Regions from separate parts of the Arthrobacter sp. yr096 genome, predicted to be linked through region 2. Evidence: riboswitches for the same ligand, from Rfam matches in the RefSeq annotation. Region 2 holds a riboswitch; the other holds the start of a gene.
What was found. A riboswitch is a leader RNA that binds a small molecule or an ion and turns the genes downstream of it on or off. The one in region 2 is predicted to bind thiamine pyrophosphate.

Region 1 (7,288 bases), on a different contig from region 2:
TACGGATCCCGCGGGAGGAGCTTCCGGATACAGATCCCTGTAGGTGGGGCCATGCTCGGCCCAGAAAACACTCACCTGGCCGTCAAAACGGAAGATGGAGCCCCACACATACGGTTTCCCCAGAATGGCTGCGGCATCGTTGACGAGGTATCGCGTGGCAAAGTTGTCAGCGCCGTCGAGGATGAGGTCATAGTGCGAAAACAAGTCCAGGGCGTTCGAGGAGTCGAGGCGCACGTTGTGCAGGACCACGTTCACCAAGGGATTGAGCTCAGCGATGGCGTTGCGGGCGGACTCAATCTTTGGCGTGCCCACGTCCTTCACGCCGTGGATGACCTGGCGCTGGAGGTTGGTAAGGTCCACGTCGTCGTCGTCCACAATGCCCAGGGTCCCCACCCCGGCAGCAGCCAGGTACAACAACGCAGGAGAACCGAGCCCCCCTGCGCCTATGACAAGGACTTTCGCATTCTTAAGCCTGCGTTGGCCCACGGCGCCGATTTCCGGAATGATGAGATGCCGGGAGTATCGCTCCACCTCGGCCGGCGTGAGTTCGGCAGCAGGTTCAACGAGGGGCGGCAGGACAGCGGGCGCAGCGGTGTGGGCAGCAACAATTGAGGCCATACCCCAATGTATGCCTGCAGATGCCGCCCGGTCATATTACCCACCGGTAGAGTGGTCATAACTGCAAAGGAAAGGCGGCAGACTGTGGCTGACGGCACACGGGCAAACGATGGGGCACCAGCCAAGCAGGAACGGACTGGTTCAACGCGTTCACCAAGGTTGCCGCGGGACGAGCGCCGCGCACAATTGCTGAATGCGGCGTTGGAAGTTTTCGTCTCCAACGGTTTCCATGGCGCGGCCATGGACGAAATCGCAGAGGCTGCCCACGTGAGCAAGCCCGTGCTGTACCAACACTTCCCCTCCAAGCGCGAGCTCTACATGGCCCTTCTGGACAGCCATCTGGCCACACTGACAGAGCTGATGCTCAGCGCATTGAACTCCACCACGGACAACAAGGAACGCGTCAAGGCTGTGATGCGCGCCTATTACCGGTTCATCGCTGACGACGATCAAGCCCACCGCCTGGTGTTCGAATCGGACCTCATTAATGATCCTGATGTCAGCTCCCGTTTGGAGACTTTCAACAAAACGTTCGCGGATGCGGTGGCGCATGTCATTGCCGAAGACACCAAGTTGCCACCGCTCGAGGCGCAGCTTTTGGGACGCGGCCTGGCCGGAATGGCGCAGGTCAGCGCCCGTTATTGGCTTGAAACGGATGGAAATCTTGACCTCGATGTGGCCAGTGATCTGATCTATCGTTTAGCTTGGCGCGGAATCAGTCGATTCCCCAAAGAGTCCTAGGCTACAAATAGAGGACTGACTTAACACTTGATTGGCTTGGAGGCCTTGCTGTGGAAGTAAAGATCGGCATTCAGAACGTTGGCCGTGAGATCGTGCTCGAATCCTCTTTGGACGCCGACGCCGTAGCCAAGATTGTGGCCGAAGCTGTGTCCAAGGGCTCGGAACTGCGCCTGACGGACGAGAAAGGCCGCCAGATCATCGTTCCCGGCAACGTGCTGGGCTACGTGGAAATCGGTGCTGAAGAAGTCCGCCGCGTGGGTTTCGGCGCCCTCTAGGCCTTTCCCGCTTCACGTCCGCTAAGGAGTCTTGATGCTTTCACTCGTCGTGGTGGTTCTGGCTACCATTGCTACCGGTTTTATTGTGTGGGCCAACGACAAGCGGCACGGTAAGTACGGGATCGCGTTGCCTGCTGGGATCTCTGCGGCCGTTGGTGTGCTCAGCTGGATCGCTTTCATCAGCGCCGGGTTGGGCTACCAGCCCGGTGCGACCTGGATCCCCTGGATCCTGCCGATCGTACTGGGGACCGCCACCGCCGCAGGCGTTGTAGTCTTTCTGGGCCGGACACGCACCAAGCACGATACTGCGGAGCTGACCAAGGCTTTGAGGCTCTAAAAGAGTAAAGGCGTTGACCACCACCCCCAGGGTGGTGGTCATCGCCTTTTAAGGGCATTCACGCCGCCGGATAGCGCCCCGGTTCAGCGGCGGCACCGAGTCTGGCTGCGGCCACGCTCACGGAAACTGCAGCGTCGACATCACGCCGCGTTATGGCTTGTCCGGCGTCGTGGGAAACATAACGGAGAAAGACCCTGTTGTAACGCCACTCCAGATCCGGATGGTGGTTTTGTTCTTCGGCGATCCGGCCAACGGCGGCGATGAACTCCAGCGCGCCGGCCGCCGTCGGACTTTTATATACGGTCACCAGGCCGTCCTGAAACTTCCAGTCCGGGAGGTCCTTCAGGGCGGCGTCGATGTCCGCTTGCGACAGTTGGTCTCCGATGCCCGCCATGACTGCTCCTTGTCTAGTGGAACTCTGCGCCTAGTGGAACTCTGCGCCTAGAGGAACTCTGCACGGCCTTCCATGGCTGACGACGCCAAAGCGTGCTCCCGCCGCGGAATCCGGCCTGCCTGCCTGGCCAGCCTACCGGCGATCACAGCGTGTTTGAAGGCTTGGCCCATCTGCACCGGGTTCTGTGCACGGGTTACGGCAGTGGCCAACAGAACGGCGTCGCAGCCAAGCTCCATGGCGAGTGCGGCATCGGATGCTGTCCCGATTCCGGCGTCCAGAACCACAGGAACGGAGGCCCTGGACACGATCAGTTCAATGTTGTGCGGGTTCAGGATGCCCAGGCCGGTTCCAATGGGTGAACCGAGCGGCATGACGGCGGCAGCGCCAAGGTTCTCCAGACGGAGCGCCAGCACGGGATCGTCGTTGGTGTAGGCGAAGACCTTGAATCCGCGGTTCACCAGTTGCTCAGTGGCGTCTACGAGTTCCACAGCATCCGGGAGGAGCGTGTGCTCGTCCGCGATGACTTCCAGTTTCACCCAATCCGTCTCGAGTGCTTCGCGGGCCAGTTCCGCGGTCATCACCGCGTCCTTGGCCGTGAAACAGCCAGCGGTGTTGGGCAGCACCCGGATGCCGTTGTCCACCAGAAGCTGGAACAGCGAGCCCGTTTCGGCCGGAGAATAGCGCCGCATGGCGACGGTGGTGAGTTCGGTCCCCGAGGCAAGCAACGCTGCGCCAAGCCCGTCCAGACTCGGCGCACCTCCGGTGCCCATGATCAGGCGGGAACCGAATTCGACGCCGTCAATCACCAATGCGTCGGTGCGGACCTCAGTGTTTGCTGCTGTCATTGTTCAGCCTCCTTGGACTGCTGTAACGAGTTCGAGTTCGTCTCCGTCGGCGAGCGCCGTTGCAGACCATTGGCTGCGCGGCACTACTTCGGAGTTGCGTGCGACGGCGACGCCCAACTTGCCGCCGTCGGCCGCCTGCCCGCGGGGGTCCAGGATGCGGCCTGTGATGGCACTGACGAGGGTGCTGACGGATGCGTCGTCCGGCACTGAATGGTCGGATCCATTGAGTTTGATGTTCATGCTGATTCCTTGTTGGGAGCGTGGACTGGGATGAGGTCGTCGGGAGTGGCCGCGTCTCCTGCGAAACGGCCGGGCCGGAAGGGAGCCCATCGGGGGTCCGTCGAACCGCCGATCAGTTCGCCCACGATCCTTGCGGCGATGGGTGTCAAGAGGACTCCGTGACGGAAGAAGCCAGTAGCAATCACCAAGCCGTTAATGTCGCCATTGGTTGCGGCGACGCGTCCCAGCAACGGTGCGTTGTCCGGAGTCCCGGGCCTGGCGCGGGCGGTGGCCTCCAGCAGTTCCAGCTCTGCCACCGCCGGAACCAGCACTTGGGCATCGCGCAGGAGCTGGTAAACGCCTCCCGCTGAGACTGCGTTGGACGACGCGGACAATCCGTCCTCCCGCTGGGTAGCTCCGATGACCACCGTGCCGTCTGCCCGGGGCACGATGTAGACGGGGACGCCACGCACCATGCCGCGCACCGTGGCGGTGACGAGGGGCCGGAGGTGTTCGGGGACGCGGAGCCGGAGGATGTCGCCGTACACCGGACGCAAGGGCAGCGTGAGCCCTTCAGGCAGGCCAGCCAGGCTGGCTGCGCCGAGGCCGTTGGCAACAACCGTCTCGGTTGCCGCCACTGGTGCACCAGATTCAAGTTCTACGCCGGAGACTCTTCCCGATTCCCACAGCAAACCGCGGGCCTGGGATGTCACGGCAAACCCGTTCTCTGCGCCGGGGACCCACGTGGTGCTGCCAGGTGCGTGGAGTGCCAGGCCGGCCAACAGGCATTCAGCCAATTTTCGCGGATCCACTTGGTGATCAGCGGGGATATCGAAAGCACAGGAGATTTGGGGACTGAGCAGGGGCTCGCGGTCCCTCGCCTCGCGCAGGGCCAGGGGCTCCACACCCAATCCTGCTGCCAGCTGTACTGACCTCAGGTCTGCGAGCGCACGGCGGTCGGCCGCGTCGGCACCCACCGCAAGGGTCGGCGTCGTGCGGTATCCGGTGGCTTCAGACCCCTGAGGGAGGCCGGCAGTAAACGAGGGCCACAAACGGGAGGATTCCAGCATCAGCTCGAGGAGGTCTTCCTCCTGATAGTGCAGTTCACTTACCGGGGCCAGCATTCCGGCCGCCGCATAGCTTGCTCCGCTTGCCGGCGCGGGATCAATCAGGGCCACGGAGCGACCCACTCGTCGGGCCTCGTGCGCTATGCCAAGCCCGATCACGCCGCCGCCGATGACGGCCACATCTGCTTGGAGGTTGGTATGGCGGGGACCTGCCATTGGATTCCTTCCCTACGCCGGTACTAGCCGGATCAGGTCAAGCGGTCGGCGCTGAAGCCCTCTCAGCCGGACAGTCATATGACGAACGTCGCGGCTCCCGCAGTACGTGCCCAGTTTAGAGGAACTACTCTGGTTCCCATGACCCAGCCTGAATCACTCGCCTCAGCCCGCCTCTACCTGTGCACCGATGCCCGCAAGCGGCAGGGCGATTTTGAAGACTTTGTGGATGCCGCGTTCGAGGGCGGCGTGGACATCATCCAACTCCGTGACAAGACCATTGAAGCGGCCGAAGAATTGGAACTGCTGGCGGTTCTGCGTAGCGTCGCCGAGCGCCACGGACGGCTCTGGGCGGTCAATGATCGGGCCGATGTTGCCCGTATTTCCGGGGCTCCGGTCTTCCACGTCGGTCAAATGGACCTGCCCTTGGAAGCGGCCAGGACCTTGCTGCCAGGCGGCACCGGCATCGGGCTCTCAACACACACTCCTGCGCAGATTGACGCTGCCATTGCTGCCTCTTCCGGCCAGTACGGACTGGATTACTTCTGCGTAGGTCCTGTGTGGGCAACACCCACAAAACCCGGCCGCGACGCCGTCGGACTGGACCTGGTCACATTTGCCGCAGAAGCGGTCAAGAACGCCAACCAAACTACGCTTCCCTGGTTCGCCATCGGTGGCATTGACCTCAGCAACGTAGAAAAGGTGGTAGCTGCCGGAGCCAGCCGTGTGGTGGTGGTCCGCGCGATCACTGAGGCAACGGATCCGACGGCGGCTGCCAAGTCGCTGCTGCAAGCCCTGGACGCGGTCTAGCGAACGTCAAGCCTGCAGCTGGTCAAACCGTCAAGCCCAGACCGGTCATTCGTCGCCCATGCTTTTCGGCGAGTTCTCCTGTCAACCTCTTGATGGCGGCCCGGGCATCTCCGCCGCTCTTGAGGGTAGGTCCCAGGCGGGGATGTTCCATGCCAACCCGTTGCGCCTGTGTGAGTGCTTCGCCCACTAAACGGCGGCCCCACATAGCCAGCCGCGAGGCGAGCCTGGGGTCATCGGCCAACGCCCGCCTGAGGAGGACCCGGAGGACTTCGGTAGCCTGATCGGGAGAGGCCACCCGCTCAACGAATTGCTGGGTCGCGGAGTCCAGAAAAGCCGAAACTGATCTGTAGAAATCCGATGACACGGTATCGATGACGTAAGCCTTCATCACGGACTCGTACCAGTCTCCGGGCTTGGTCCGCTCATGAAAGTGGTCAAACGATCGTTGAAACGGCAGCATGGCTTCCTCGGGATCAATGCCCATTTCCGTGAGCCGATCATTGAGCAGGGCAAAGTTCCCGTAGGCGCCCACGGCGATTTTTGCGAGCACCGACCGGTCATGAAGTGTGGGAGCGAAGCGGGAATCGAAGGAGAGCCGCCCGAAAGCGGACAACTCACCGTAGGCCATTGCCCCGAGGAGCTCGGCTGCGAGTTGCCCGGCGGGAGGCGAGGCGTCCGGGGAAGTGCCCATGGGTCAAGACTATCCCCGGATGTCCTCCGCTTCTCCGGCCCCCTGTGGCCGCTTCGGGCGTTGTCCCTGCCAGGCTGGCCCAATGTGAGACTATCCGCCCGATTCGGGCTAACCTGACTTTCGTGTCACATCATCGGATTGCTCCCAACGTCGACGACTCGACTGATCAGCTCGCCGCGGCCCTTGCAGCCCTGAGGACTGAGCTTGAACTCCCAGGCGCGTACCCCACAGAAGCCGTGGAGGAGGCACGCCGTGCGGTGGCGACACACGAGATCCCGGAGCGCGACCTGCGGGACGTTCCCTTTGTGACCATTGATCCTGCAACGTCAACCGACCTCGATCAGGCGCTGTTCATTGACCGCGCCGGTGCAGGGTACAAAGTCCTCTACGTCATCGCCGACGTCCCGTCGTTCGTGGCTCCCGGTGGGGCGCTGGATGCCGAAACGCGTCACCGCGGACAGACCTTTTACGCCCCGGACGGCCGTATCCCGCTGCACCCGGAGGTCATCAGCGAGAACGCCGGGAGCCTGCTGGCCGATCAGGACTGCAGCGCCTTCGTCTGGGATTTCGACCTGGACGCGGGTGCGAAAGTGCAGACAGTGTCAGTAGCACGCGCCGCCGTGCGCAGCAGAGCCAAGCTGAGCTACAAAGACGCCCAGCAGCACATCGATGATGGAACAGCCCCGCCCGTCCTGCAGCTCCTGAAGGAAGTAGGACTCAAGCGCGTTGAGCTGGAAAGGCTGCGCGGCGGCGCAAGCCTCAACATGCCGGAGCAGGAAATTGTCCAGGCAACCGACGGCGGTGGCTACAGGATCGTGGCCGTCCCCTCGCTGCCGGTGGAGGACTGGAATGCACAAATCTCGCTGATGACGGGGATGGCGGCTGCCCAGCTGATGCTTGACGGGAAAGTGGGCATCCTTCGCACCATGCCCGCCCCGGACCAGCGCTCCCTGCAGCACTTCAAGAGGCAAACCACTGCGCTTGGCAAGCCTTGGGATGGTCAAATTACCTATGGCGAGTACTTGCGGACGCTGGATGCCTCAGATCCCAAGCAACTGGCCATCCTGCACTCGGCCGG
Region 2 (7,288 bases):
ACTTCGCCAAGGGGTTGGCTTTGGTCAGCAGGGCATGGTTTCCGCCGAGGTTCAGTTGGTTCCTCACACGGCACCTGCTTCCTGGCGGTCCGGCTGGGCCCGGGCTGCTGGATCCAACCGCAGCTCAGTCCCGCCAAGCACAGCGCTGAATTCCTGGTCGTGGGTCACAGAGACCACGGCCGTTCCGGCGTCCAGGAGCTCTGACAAGAACGAGGCCAACTCTGCCCAGGTGTTGGCATCCTGGCCGAACGTTGGTTCGTCAAGGACAAGGATTTTGGGATGCGCGGCGAGCACCGTGGCTACAGACAACCGACGTTTCTCACCACCGGACAGGGTGTAAGGGTTGGCATCCACAAGGTGGGTGAGCCGCAGCCGCTCCAGGAGCTCGTCCACGCGTTCTCCGCCGTGGCCAAGATGCTTCGGACCAAACATGAGCTCGTCCAGGACCTTGCCCGTGACGAACTGGTGCTCCGGCTCCTGGAAAACGGTTCCGATCCGGGAAATCAGCTGATCTGCTTTCCATCTGAACGGGTCAATGCCCGCACCTTCTGAAAGCTCGACGGCGGCGCTCACCTTTCCGTCCACCGGCGCCAGAAGGCCAGCCAACGTGAGCGCGAACGTGGACTTCCCAGCACCATTCGGACCCGTAATGGTCAGCGCCTGGCCTGCCCTGACCTGTGCACTGATACCCGTTTGAACAGGAATCGGCGGGATGGTCTTGAAGCCCTTCCTGCGCGGCTTCTCCCGCGAAACCGACAGGTCCTGGGCCGCCAGGAGGAGTTGCGCCGCAGGGGTTTCGTTGCTGCGCCTGCGTGTTGCAGGGACGTATCCGGGAACCCAAACACCGGCTGCCATCAACATGCTGCGGGCCTCGGACAGCACTTTGTCCGGCGGGCCGTCCAAGAGGACACCAGTGCCTGAGCCTGTGCCCGATCCTGATCCTGCGCCTGCCGAGCCCGGCTGCAGGACCACAATCCTGTCCACTACGTCCTTCCACACGGACACCCGGTGCTCAACCACCACCAGCGTGGCGCCCGTCTTGTCCAGGCACCGGTTCACGGCATCGCGGACTTCCAGCACGCCTGCAGGATCGAGGTTGGCTGTGGGCTCGTCCAGGAGGATCAGCCCCGGCCGCATCGCCAGGATGCCGGCAAGGGCAAGGCGCTGCTTCTGGCCGCCGGAGAGTGCCGCCGTCGGGTGATCCAGCGCCAAACCTCCGCCAGCCGCCGTACGCAACCCAACGTCGTCGAGCGCTTCATGGACGCGGGCCCAGATCTCGTCCCGCGGCACGGCCAGGTTCTCGGCGCCGAAGGCGACGTCGTCACCCACACGTGAGAGGACCACCTGGGTTTCGGGGTCCTGCTGCATCAGGCCGGCGCGGCCACGCTGCTCGCGGGGAGTAGCGCCGTCGATCAGCAGGGAGCCTGTCTCGTCGGAGTCGTCTTCCTCGTCTCCCAGCACGCCCGCCAAGGCATGCAGGAGCGTCGACTTGCCGGCACCCGAAGGACCCAGCAACAACACCCGTTCGCCGGGTTCGATCCGGAGGTCGAGGCCCTGAATGGCAGGCTGGACCCGGCCGGCATGCCGCCAACCCCAGCCCTCGGCTGAGATGGCGGCGGGCCTCACCGTGCCGCTCGTGGTGGACGGCATCAGCTGAAGACTGGCTCCGAAGCGGCCTTGCGCGACGCGAAGGAGCTCAGGACGCCTGTCTTCGCCAGACCACGGGTGGCGACCCAGGACAATGCGCCTGCGATGATCGCGCCGGAGATGGTGGTGAAGGTGATGTAGGCCAGCTTGTCGATTGCCTCGTAGGCGATGTTCCAGCCCCACGGCAGGAAGGAATCGTTAAGGCCGCAGAAGAGGCCCGCGCCCGCACCGGCAAGGAGTGCCGTGGGCAGGTTGAACTTCTTGTAGCGGAACGCGGCGAAGATGAGCTCTGCACCGAGGCCCTGGAGGATGCCGGAGATGAGCACCGTAGTGCCGTACTGCGAACCCATGATGAGCTCGCCGGTGGCAGCAACAGCCTCGCAGAACAAGGCTGCGCCGGGCTTACGGATAATAAGCATGCCCAGGACCGCCGGAATCATCCAGCCACCGGCAATCAGGCCGGTGAGCGGCGGATACGTCGCGTTCATGGGAATGGATACCAGCGCGGCACCCTGGGACCAGGCCCAGAAAATAACGCCGCCGGCGATGGCGATCAATGCCGCCACCACGATGTCTACTACGCGCCAGTTATAACTGGTCTTCTTCACGTTTACCGTGGTCATTTTTCTGCCTCCTGAGGTACAGGAGGGGAAAGTGCTACCCGGATATCCCAGCCGGCCTGCGCCGCCCGGATCCGGACACTCTGAGAAGCTCGACTCCCTTGCGCCGGTACTAACCGGATCAGGTTCGAGGGTCTGCGGCTGTCCGCACTCTCAGCGCCCTCGCGTCTCCTGCATCGCTGCAAGGTCCGACGGCGGCGCTCCCCTGTCGTTATCAATCTGCCCTGATGGGCGGGTTCAGTTTACACCTGCGGGCGTGGCGGGCGCTGCTGTCCAGTCACAATCGCTTTCCGGTGCTTGCCGGGGGCGTTGGGGGCACGTTGCCGGGCGCCTTGCCGGGCGCCTTGCAGGGCGCCTTGCGGGGCCCACATTGCGCCCCAAACCCACCCCCAACCACGCACACCAGACCCCACAACCCCATCGGCACGCGTTGCAGGGCCACTCTGCGCCCTAAACCCACCCCCAACCACGCACACCAGACCCCACAACCCCATTGGCGCACTTTGCAGGGCCCACACCGCACCCCAAACCCACCCCCAACCACGCACACCAGACCCCACAACCCAACAGCACACCGTGCAGGGCCCACACTGCACCCCAAACCCACCCCCACCCACGCACACAAGGCCCCACAACCCAACAGCACACCGTGCGGGGCCCACACTGCGCCCCAAACCCACCCCCACCCACGCACACAAGGCCCCACAACCCATCGTGGGCACCTTGCAGGGCCCACACCGCACCCCAAACCCACCCCCAACCACGCAGACCAGGCCCCACAACCGGACCTGAGAGAATGATCCAGCAGAATCCACGCGGCAAAGGGGCACATTTCTCATGACGGACCTACCCAAGCAGGAGTTTCCCAACCACACCCCTGTGGCGGAGCCGCGCCTTGCCGCCAGCGTAATCCTGCTTCGCGACGCTCCCGGGGGCCTCGAGGCCTTTGTCCAGCACAGGGTGAGCACCATGGACTTCGCCGCTGGAATGGTGGTGTTCCCGGGAGGCCGGGTGGATGCTGCTGACAAGTCCGGCTGGGACTACCCCACGGAACTGCTCCAACGCCACGTCGCCGACTGGCACCAGAGCTCCATCGGGGCGGACGCGAACGTTGCTGCAACGAGCGCCGGAACCGTGTTGGCGGCAGCAATCCGCGAAGTCAATGAGGAGGCCGGGCTGAGCATTGACGCCGACAACCTCCGTCCATGGGCCAACTGGATCACCCCCACGGACATGCCCAAGCGCTTCGACACCTACTTCTACGTCGCCAAGCCAGCCCCAAGGGCTGAACCCCAGCACCAGACCACTGAAGCCTGGAAATCATTGTGGATGCCGGTGGACGGAATTCTCGCTGCCGAGGCCGCCGGAACGCTGAAACTGATGCCGCCCACGTACTTCCTGCTGAAGGAAATCGCTGGGTTCACCTCAGTGGAAGCTGTCTGGTCCGCCCCGCACACGGTGGTTCCCGTCCTGGCGCCGGTGGGTTCCCTGGCCGCTTTTCTTAAGGAACGGGAAAGCCGCCGCTGACAATGCCGGCCAGCCTTTACAGCTAGGCTGGGCACATGAATCTCTTCCTCAAGCTACTGGGTACCGGAGTGAGCCTCGGAGCGGGCTTCGTCGGAACCAAACTCGTCAACAAAGGGTGGGAAAAAGCCACCGGCAACAAGCCACCCACAGGCAACGATGACATGGAGACGAGCCTTCGCTCGGCCCTGACCTTCGCATTGATTTCTGCGTTTGTGAGCACCCTTATCCAGGTCCTGGCCAACCGCGGAACGCAGCGCGCAATCGCCCGCTTCGCCAAATCCCAGGACATCGTCTAGGAAGCACCCGGACAACAGACAAGCGCGGGGCCACTGAGGTGGCCCCGCGCTTGTTTTGCTTCACCAGCCGTTCGGGTCGCACCAGCCGTTCGGGTCATGCAATCAGTTCAGCGATCGTCCCCGGGTTCTTGCCCCGCGGCCGCCCTCTGGACGACGGCCTCAAGTTCATCCTTGGTGAGCATCTCTCGGTGGCCGTGCTTGGTGCGGTAGGCGGAGCGGCCAACCATGTGGGCGGAGACGGGTGCCGTCAGCAGCTGGAAGATCCACGCCACCAGCAGGACCGGCCACACCCACCAGGTGCGCATCTGCAGACCGATGGCGGCGAGCATGAGGAACAGCCCAAGGACCTGCGGCTTGGTGGCAGCGTGCATGCGGCTCATGAGGTCAGGGAATCGAAGCAAACCGATGGCCGCTCCGAGGGACATCAAGGCACCTACCACCAGGAACACGGCTGTCACGGCATCAATGACGGCATCCACGCCCGTTGCGTCAGGACTCATTGTTCTGTTCCCTCCGCTCAGCAACGAACCGGGCAACCGTGACCGAGCCGATGAAGCCAATCACGGCCAGGGCTACCAGGAGCATGAGGTTGTTGAGGTGGTGGTTCAGCGCCATGTCAATCGCCAGTGCGGCGCCCAGGATGGCCAGCAGGACATCGGATGCCAGCACGCGGTCCAACAGGGATGGTCCGATGGCGATGCGAACAATCGCGCCTGCCGCAGCAAGGCTAAGGATCACTGCCGTGACAATAAGAACGATTTCCTTCACAGCGTTGCCCCTTCCATTCCGGGACGCTCTTCAGCTGTGAGCGCCTCGACTTCCTCGCGCGAGCCCATGATGCGGATCAGGCCCGCTTCAATGTTCTGGACTTCCTGACGGATCTTGTCGATGTCAGCTTCTTCGTAGATATTGAGCGCGTGCAGGTAGAGCGTGGACGTCGATCGGTCCACTTCCACCACCAGTGAGCCCGGGATCAGCGAGATGACATGACCTGTTGCCGTCACCATGAGGTCGGAGTGGCTGCGCAAGGGAACGGCGACGACGGCGCTGCGCACCTTGGGCCCTTTGGTAACAGCCAGGAACAGCACGGCGAAGCTCGCTGCCACCACTTTGGCGAGGAACATCAGGGCGAAAGGAATGGCCCGAAGAATGTTGAACCTGCCGCTGAGCTCCACTGGCGGGAGGTAGAAGAACTTCGCCACCAACACCGCAATCAGGGCACCGAACAGCAGGTTGCCGGGGCTGAAGTCCCGCCACAGAGCGCCCCAAACAATGACCAGCCAGATGAGGAGCGGGAGCTCAGTGCGGAATGAAATCGGCTTGCGGCTCATTTGGCATCTCCCGTCTGCTCTTCAACTGTTTGTGCAAGCGGCGGCACCTGGACGGAGTCACCCAACACTGAATGGATGTAAGCCGAGCGGTCAAGCATGATTCCCGCAGATCCGTCGGCCACCCGGAAGAGCGGACCGGCGAAGACAGTCAACGCGACGCCGAATACCACCAGTCCCGCTGTCGAACCGACCATGGTCCGGGGCAGAACGCCAACACTTCCCTTGGCCAGAAGCACAGGATCCGGGTACTCGGCGTCTTCGGGCTTGCGCCAGAAGGCCCTGTTCCAAACACGCGCGATCGCCAGCAGCGTCAACAGGCTGGTGACCACACCGCCTACCACCAGCGTGATGGCCAGTGGTGTCCCCAGTTCCACGCCAGCCTGCAAGAGGCCCAGCTTTCCGAGGAAGCCGGAGAAGGGCGGAATGCCCGCAAGGTTCATGGCTGGAATGAAGAACAGCAGCGCCAGCAGGGGTGAGAGCTTGGCCAAGCCACCCAGCCGGTCAATGGACGAACTGCCGCCGCGGCGTTCTATGAGACCTGTTACCAGGAACAAGCTGGTCTGGACGGTGATGTGGTGCGCTACGTAGAACACTGCGGCGCCCAGGCCGGCCACGGAACTCATCGCGAGGCCGAACACCATGTAGCCGATGTGGCTCACCAAGGTGAAGGACAGGAGACGTTTGATGTCGCTCTGGGCCAGGGCACCCAAAATGCCCACCACCATGGTTAGTAAAGCCACCACCATGAGAGGCACGTTCAGGGTGTCCCCTGGGAAGAGGAGCGTCTCTGTGCGGACCATGGCGTACACGCCAACTTTTGTCAGCAACCCGGCGAACACGGCCGTGACCGGGGCCGGAGCGGTTGGGTACGAGTCAGGGAGCCAGAAGGACAGGGGGAAGACTGCCGCCTTGATGCCGAAGGCTACCAACAGCATCACGTGCAGGAGGTTTTGTGTACCTTGGTCCAGTTCGGCCAGCTTGATGGCCAGATCTGCCATGGTGATGGTTCCAGTCGCCCCGTAAATCATGGCGATGGCAATGAGGAACAACACGGATGACACCACGGAAACCACAACGTAGGTGACTCCGGCCCGGATACGCGGACCTGTCCCGCCGAGGGTCATGAGGACGTAGCTTGCCGTCAGCAGGATCTCGAAACCAACGTAGAGATTGAAGAGGTCGCCGGTGAGGAACGCGTTGGATACTCCCGCCACCAGGATCAGGTATGTGGGGTGGAAGATTGAGACCGGCGCTTCATGGTCGCCGTCGGCCATGCCCTGACCGGTGGCGTAAATCAAAACCGCCAGGCTCACCACGGTGGAGACCACCAGCATGAGCGACGAGAACTGGTCCACCACAAGGACAACGCCCCAGGGCGGCAGCCATCCGCCCAAGGTGACGGACGTGGTGCCGCCATCCCACACGGACATCAGGAGCAGGCACTCGAGCAGCAGGGTGGCACTCAGGATGCCAATGCTGACCACCCGCTGGGCACTCTGGTGCCGGATCAAAAGGAAAGCCAGGGCAGCACCCAGAATTGGCAGGAGGACAGCTAGCGGCGACAGGTTTGCGAGATTCACGCGCTGCCTCCTTCCTGGGTTGTTGCCGTTTTGGGGGTCTCGGTGGAATCCGTGGTGTCCCGTTCCGCAGCGCTGGATGGGGTGATTGCGAACTCCGAGGTTTCCAGCGGCACAATGGCGTCATCCTCGGCGTCGAAACTCGGCGTCTTCGCCACGCGGACGTCCTCAAGGTCGTCCTGGATCTCATCCTGCCGGGCCAGGACCCACGTGCGGTAAATGATGCCGAGCATGAAGGCCGTTACGGCGAAGGAAATGACAATCGACGTCAGGATCAATGCCTGCGGCAG

Region 1: it holds a riboswitch for thiamine pyrophosphate, as region 2 does, so the genes downstream of both, thiO (glycine oxidase ThiO) here and BMY91_RS13725 (ECF transporter S component) in region 2, are expected to answer to the same signal.

Annotation. Positions count from the first base shown of each region.
Region 1 is NZ_FNYI01000001.1:671,452-678,739, reverse strand. It holds gene moeB (molybdopterin-synthase adenylyltransferase MoeB) at 1-618, opposite strand, end outside; gene BMY91_RS03250 (TetR/AcrR family transcriptional regulator) at 625-1,359, shown strand; gene BMY91_RS03245 (DUF3107 domain-containing protein) at 1,410-1,634, shown strand; gene BMY91_RS03240 (cytochrome c-type biogenesis protein) at 1,669-1,971, shown strand; gene BMY91_RS03235 (4a-hydroxytetrahydrobiopterin dehydratase) at 2,030-2,365, opposite strand; gene BMY91_RS03230 (thiazole synthase) at 2,413-3,210, opposite strand; gene thiS (sulfur carrier protein ThiS) at 3,214-3,450, opposite strand; gene thiO (glycine oxidase ThiO) at 3,447-4,712, opposite strand; TPP riboswitch at 4,705-4,823, opposite strand; gene thiE (thiamine phosphate synthase) at 4,851-5,519, shown strand; gene BMY91_RS03210 (ferritin-like fold-containing protein) at 5,542-6,210, opposite strand; gene BMY91_RS03205 (RNB domain-containing ribonuclease) at 6,333-7,288, shown strand, end outside.
Region 2 is NZ_FNYI01000005.1:85,949-93,236, reverse strand. It holds gene BMY91_RS13735 (energy-coupling factor transporter transmembrane component T family protein) at 1-67, opposite strand, end outside; gene BMY91_RS13730 (ABC transporter ATP-binding protein) at 64-1,650, opposite strand; gene BMY91_RS13725 (ECF transporter S component) at 1,650-2,270, opposite strand; TPP riboswitch at 2,348-2,484, opposite strand; gene BMY91_RS13720 (NUDIX hydrolase) at 3,105-3,794, shown strand; gene BMY91_RS13715 (DUF4235 domain-containing protein) at 3,830-4,090, shown strand; gene mnhG (monovalent cation/H(+) antiporter subunit G) at 4,198-4,590, opposite strand; gene BMY91_RS13705 (MrpF/PhaF family protein) at 4,580-4,858, opposite strand; gene BMY91_RS13700 (Na+/H+ antiporter subunit E) at 4,855-5,421, opposite strand; gene BMY91_RS13695 (Na+/H+ antiporter subunit D) at 5,418-7,001, opposite strand; gene BMY91_RS13690 (Na(+)/H(+) antiporter subunit C) at 6,998-7,288, opposite strand, start outside.